2 regions of the Ruminococcus sp. J1101004sp1_RTP21198st1_B9_RTP21198_201120 genome follow, and region 2 is predicted to be linked to the other one. Evidence: a T-box and tRNA genes for the amino acid it is inferred to sense, from the RefSeq annotation. Region 2 holds a T-box; the other holds one or more tRNA genes.
The links. The T-box of region 2 lies ahead of metG (methionine--tRNA ligase). A T-box ahead of a tRNA ligase gene usually reads a tRNA of that ligase, here a tRNA-Met.

Region 1: it encodes a tRNA-Met, which carries the amino acid that the T-box ahead of metG (methionine--tRNA ligase) is inferred to sense. The anticodon was not compared.

Annotation. Positions count from the first base shown of each region.
Region 1 is NZ_JBCOMI010000006.1:103,713-107,133, forward strand. It holds gene rhaD (rhamnulose-1-phosphate aldolase) at 94-927, opposite strand; tRNA gene AB5618_RS05535 (tRNA-Val) at 1,371-1,443, shown strand; tRNA gene AB5618_RS05540 (tRNA-Met) at 1,462-1,535, shown strand; gene AB5618_RS05545 (hypothetical protein) at 1,679-2,371, shown strand; gene AB5618_RS05550 (hypothetical protein) at 2,424-3,421, shown strand, end outside.
Region 2 is NZ_JBCOMI010000004.1:21,146-24,566, forward strand. It holds gene moaC (cyclic pyranopterin monophosphate synthase MoaC) at 1-131, opposite strand, end outside; gene metG (methionine--tRNA ligase) at 209-2,167, opposite strand; T-box leader at 2,256-2,541, opposite strand; gene AB5618_RS03630 (transcriptional repressor) at 2,730-3,128, shown strand; gene AB5618_RS03635 (NADH peroxidase) at 3,358-3,421, shown strand, end outside.

The DNA.
Region 1 (3,421 bases), on a different contig from region 2:
AAACATTTATTAAAATTAATTTCCTCTAACGTAAAAAATCTGCCTGTGAATTTTCTCATCACAGACAGATCTCACATTATTATATTAATTTACTTACTGCTCTTTTTCATAAAGAAATTCTTCCGGTAAAGTAACATGAAAGTCTTTGGCTACTGCGCGGAAATCATCAGGAGTAATGGTCTGAAGCTTACGCGGTGCCATGGACATTACCTTCACCAGGATTTCCGCAGACTTCTCTACTGTATGGAGAAGGCCAAAGGTCAGGTCAAAGTCCTCACCGGAGCAGAACATTCCATGATGTGCCCAGATAACAACATCATATTTCTTCATCAGCTCCGCTGTTTTTACTGCAATTTCTCTTCCGCCTGGTACCATCCAGCCTACAACGCCTACGCCATCTGGGAAAACAACCGGACACTCAGTAGCAGACTCCCACAGCTCTCTTGTAAATACCTTGTCATCCAGTGGAAGAACAAAGGTTAATGCGATGGTGTTGGTTGTATGTGCGTGATAAATAACACGATGTCTGCCATTTGTAAGCTTCTTTTTTACCTCATGATTCATAAGGTGAGTTGGAAGCTCGCTGGTTGGGCGGCCACCTTCTACCAGTCCCCAGCGGATTCTGTAATTAACACCCTTGTCATCCAGTTCAATGATTGCAAGACATGCTTCCGGGTCAACTGCTATGTTTCTGAAATATTTGCCGCTTCCGGTTACCAGGAAAAACTCTCCTGCAAGTCCCGGCACCTCTGTGCCGATTGGCTGCCACTCGCCTGGTGCATTCAGACGGGGACGGATCATTTCTACTTCTTCTGCTTTCAGACGATAGCTTAAATTTCCGCCGTTTCTCTCATGCCAGCCCTGCTGGAAACCATCGTCTGCCATTTTGATAAAGCCCTTCATAAATTTGGAATCTAAAATCTTCATACCTTCTTCTCCTCTTCTATTTTTCGTATCGCCAACTGACGTTTCCTAATAAGAAAAACAATTGTCAGCTGATCGCAATTATGGTCTCAGGGCGTGTTTGTGAGCCCTTTCTTATGAGACCATACGAATACGCTGCGTCCGTTCTTTTTCTTCTTACAGGTATCCGGTATGCTTTTGTTTGCTCTTCTTGTTTACAGGCTCAGTATAACACCAATTCTCATTTTTGAAAGAACCTTACTTGCCAAATTGTTTTCCGCTTTTTGCAAATAAGGACCCAAAATAAAAATTTCTGTTTCTAGAGCCTTTTTTTCCAATAAAATAGTAAAAAAATATAATTCTAAATTTTTTGAAAAAATTAAAAAAAGTTGTTGACAATTTGCGACAGTTAATAGTATAATAGCAAAGCGAGCTGCGGAAGAGAAGAAACTTCACAGTTTGTATATGGGGTCTTAGCTCAGCTGGGAGAGCATCTGCCTTACAAGCAGAGGGTCACAGGTTCGAGCCCTGTAGGCCCCATACTTATGAAATGAATATGGCGAGATAGCTCAGTTGGCTAGAGCACGCGGTTCATACCCGCGGTGTCGAGGGTTCGAATCCCCCTCTCGCTATTATAGATGTTGCAGATTGCAGCATCTATTTTTTTGTCCATCAGTAAATCGGACATTCCAGGTCTGCTTCGCTACTTGCTCATGAACGCCATAAAACCTGGCACGCAATTTTTCCAGTTAATAATTTTTAAAGGAGTAACTGCATGAATATTGCCCCATCTATCCGTAAACTTCTTGATAATGAAACTACCATCCACGAAGCTCAGATTCGCGCTTTGTTCCAGACTCTTGACCGCAAATTTGGTCTTCGGGGGGCTTCTGTACCTATCCGCTTTGGTTACGATGAAGCTGTACTTGGCTCTTATACCCCGGCTTCTGCCCACGAAAAAGAAAGCTTCTATTTTTCCCTTCTGTTTATTGGTTATGCCGTAAAGAAGCCTCTTTCCAAAGAGGATCGCCTGGATCTTTATAAGCACGAATACGCCCATTATATGCAATACAATATGAAAATCCCGGCGCAGTATAACTGGCAGGCAGGAAAGCATGGGAGCGCCTGGAAATACTGCTGTTCTCTTGTGGGCGCCGCGCCTACTCCTTATTACAGAATCGGAGAAAGCCTTCTGAAGCACAATTATGACAAAGCTCTGAAAAACCCTATTCACGACAAGACAGTTCCCATCCGGGACACCTACCGTCGTGAACAGGCCTACAAAAGCGCCAAACATAGCGAAGTCAAATTCCAGGTAAATGATGTAGTAACTCATCCCAAATTCGGAGAAGGTACTGTAGAGGAAGTCGTACAGCTTTCCAATTCTGTCAGACTGCATATCCGGTTTGCTGATGATGAAGTGAAAAAAATCGATCAGAAATGGCTGCTACGGTCTGGTCATAAATAGTTATATTTTTACAAAACCCAATAAACTTATCATATAAAAGGAGTAAAAAGCCATGAAAAAAAATCATCATCTACACCGGCAGATTCACCTCTGCCTCATCATTTTACTGCTTCTGTTTTGCAGTTCAAGCCAGGTATTTGCCGCAGCAAGGGTAAATGTGAAAAATACCAGGATTAAATTATCAGCCACAAAGCTTACCTATAATAAAAAGGTACAGCGTCCAAAAGTAAGAGTAACTTATAAAGGAAAAGTCTTGAAGGAAAAGAAAAACTATATTGTAAAGTACTCTAAAGGCTGCAAAAAAGTAGGAACTTACACGGTTCAGATTATTGGAAAAGGCACTTATACCGGCACTGCTAAAAAACAGTTTGTTATTTTACCGCCGAAAGCCCAGATAATGAATATCTATGCAAAAACAGCAGCTGCAACTGTAGTAGTAAAAAGACAAACCTCCCAGACCAGTGGTTACCAGCTGCGCTATGCAACTAATTCCAAACTTAAAAATGCAAAAACTATAACAGTCAAAGGTAACAAAAACAACAAAATTTTTCTCAATGGCCTCCGTGCCGGGACTACATATTATATGCAAACCCGTACTTACATGACTGTTAAAGGAAAAAAATACTATTCCAAATGGTCTTCTACATGCCATTGCACAACAAACAAAAAGACAAACAGTACCCACCAAAGTGCAACCCCTACACCTACACCTACACCAACGCCTACATCCACACCGGTTCCTACACCCACACCGATTCCCAAAGCTGATCTGCCTGCACACGATAAAGAAGGAACTGCACCAGCTAAATATACATATGAAATTTATGGTCTGGACAAACAGAAGGCAGATATTTACACCGATTGTCCCAAACCTTTTTTTATAAAGACAGACAATCCGGATCCGAACTCTTTTTCCTGTATTTTTAATGGAAATGACTCTCGGACCAGCGCATACAGAAGTGGTTCATCTCGTTTCTTTGATGATATTCCTTTAGAAAACAATGACTCAGAAACTACTTCATTAGAGAAAGTAAAAGGCGGTTATATCAA
Region 2 (3,421 bases):
TGCTCCATGATTTCTGCTCCAACCTGGATAGAACCTGTTGCAATTGCAGTTCTGTGGGTAATCGGTTTATCCGAGACATCCACCATAACAGCATTACCATTTTTATCAAAATGGCTTAGTTTATTACACATAATTCGTCCCTTTTTATAACAATATTAACCTATTATATTATATTCCGGCTATATCAGATGGACGCTTCCGGTCAAAATCAGCAGATTTCAGATCCTGTCGGCATATTTTTTTCAGGGCTGACTACGCATACATTTCCCTCAGCATCCTCTGCGCAGAGAATCATTCCCTCACTAAGAATTCCTGCAAGTTTCGCTGGTTTTAAGTTGGTTACTACCATAACCTTTTTGCCAACCATTTCCTCTGGTGTATAGTAAGCCTTGATTCCAGATACGATCTGGCGAACCTGGCTTCCAATCTTAACCTGGGAGCAAAGAAGCTTCTTGGATTTCTTCACCGCCTCACAGGCAATAACCTCACCAACCTGGAACTGAAGCTTTGCGAAATCATCAAATGTGATCTCCGGCTTCGCCTCAATATCTACAACCTTCTCCTCTGGCTTTTCTTCCTTCGGCTCTTCTTTCGGTGGATGAAGCTCGTTTACTTTTTCCATAACTTCTTTGATGTCCATACGGGCAAAAAGGATCTCCGGTTTATCTGTTACCTTGTTTCCTGACGGATACAGTCCAAATGTCTTCAGATCCTCAAGAGTTCTCTCTGAAGCATTTAACTGACCAAGGATTCTCTTTGTTGTGTCCGGCATAAAGGACCCAAGAAGAGTGGTTCCAATGCAAATGCCCTCAACCAGATTGTAAAGAACGGTTGCAAGACGATCCTGTTTGGATTCGTCCTTTGCAAGTGCCCATGGCATTGTCTCATCAATATATTTGTTGCAGCGTTTGAAAATAGTGAACACTTCTGTGATGGCATCTGCTACACGAAGTTTCTCCATCTTTGCATCAACCTTTGCAGGAACAGAAAGAATGAAGCTCTTCAGATCATCGTCAACAGGTTCTGTTACGCCTTTATTCTCTACCACGCCGCCAAAGTATTTGTTTGACATGGAGATGGTACGGTTTACCAGGTTTCCAAGAGTATTTGCCAGCTCGGAATTCATACGCTCTACCATCAGCTCCCAGGTGATCACACCATCGTTGTCAAACGGCATTTCATGAAGTACGAAATAACGGACAGCATCAACGCCGAAGAAATCAACCAGCTCGTCTGCGTAGATAACGTTTCCTTTGGATTTGCTCATTTTTCCATCGCCCTGGAGAAGCCACGGATGACCGAATACCTGCTTCGGAAGAGGCAGATCCAGTGACATCAGGAAGATTGGCCAGTAAATAGTATGGAAACGGATGATATCTTTTCCAATAAGATGAAGGTCGGCAGGCCACATCTTGTTAAACAGTTCAGAATTGTCTCCATCGCAATCATAACCGATTCCGGTAATATAGTTGGTTAGGGCATCCAGCCATACATATACAACATGCTTCGGATCAAAGTCTACCGGAATTCCCCATTTGAAAGAAGTTCTGGATACGCACAGATCCTGAAGTCCCGGAAGAAGGAAGTTGTTCATCATCTCGTTCTTACGGGATTCCGGCTGAATGAATTCCGGATGTGTCTTAATGTGCTCAATCAGACGGTCTGCGTATTTGCTCATTTTGAAGAAATAAGCCTCTTCTTTGGCTGGTACGCATGGGCGTCCGCAGTCCGGACATTTTCCATCTACAAGCTGGGATTCTGTGAAGAAGGACTCACATGGAGTACAGTACATTCCCTCGTACTCTCCCTTGTAGATGTCCCCTTTTGCATACATTTTCTTGAAAATCTTCTGAACCTGTTTCTCATGGTCTTCATCTGTGGTACGGATGAATTTGTCATAGGATGTGTTCATCAGATCCCAGATGCTCTTGATCTGACCGGATACGTTATCAACGAATTCCTTAGATGTAACACCTGCTTCTTCTGCTTTCAGCTCAATCTTCTGGCCATGCTCGTCAGTTCCGGTCTGGAAAAATACGTCGTAGCCCTGCTGTCTTTTATAACGCGCAATGGCGTCTGCCAGAACCGCCTCGTAGGTATTGCCAATGTGCGGCTTGCCGGATGTATAGGCAATGGCTGTGGTGATGTAATATTTTGGTTTACTCATTGTATTTCCTCCTTTTCTGTGTAACAAAAAGAGCTGGTTAAACTTCTCCTTCCTGTCACAACATAAAAAAACGTCTTCTCAAATATACTGAGAAGACGAGTTATCCCGTGTTACCACTTCTATTCATTCCCGCCTCACGGTACAGATGGAAAAACCATCTTCGGGAATCTCACCGGGTACCTTCATACCCTTACGCTATAACAGGCGTTCCTGTCGCAGCCTAAATTACTTCAACTGCGCCCCTCCAAAGCCATCTTCCATCTGTTCCATACACACCCCCTCTCAGCCTGGAAAAGCAACTCTTAACTGCTCATCTCCCGGGGGATTCTCTGTAATGCGGTACGCAAATGTACTCTCTTTTTCTATGGGTTTGGCTTATAAATTCATATAAAAGAGCGTATCACATTTTAATGGGTTTGTAAACCCAAATTTATCATTTTACAGCGATGCAATATTTATAATTTTAGTGTAAATTTAGCCAAATTACTATTGACAAATTTGCAATTATCTTGTATATTAATATCAGTAACAATTACTATTATTGAGAGAAAGGAGGAATCAGATGGCCACATTGAAATACAGCCGCCAGAGAGAATCTATTAAGGAGTTTCTTACTGGCAGAACCGACCATCCCACCGCTGATTTTGTTTATGAGAATATGAAGCAGATTTATCCAAACATCAGCCTTGGAACTGTATACCGAAACCTCTCTCTTCTCGCTGATCTGGGTGAAATACAGAAGCTTTCCAGCTTTGGCGGAGCAGACCGATTCGATGCCCGCACCGTTCCCCATTGTCACTTTATGTGCACCCGCTGCGGCAGAGTGATGGACGTATTCAGCGAACATATTGATAAAAGCCTTGAGAGTATTGCAGCTGACTTTAAGGATGGTCAGATTTCCGATTATAAAGCAAGATTTTTCGGAATTTGCAAGGAATGCCTGAAGGAAGAGTCTCACTAATCAGTTGAATAAATTTTTCATTTTCTGATCATAGCTATTCTGTAGGGAATTACAGCCGCTCGACAAGCAATGGCCACAGCACCAAACTTTAAGTGAACATTCGATCCTGTTAGAAAAAAGTTTCAATAACTCTTGACAAGCAATAAACAATATGTTACCATAAAACAGTAATGATTACTATTATTAAAAACTAAATAAAAATTTTATATAAGAAAAGGAGAATTTAATTATGGCTAAATGGGTATGTAGTGTATGTGGTTATGTTCATGAAGGTGACACAGCTCCGGAAGTAT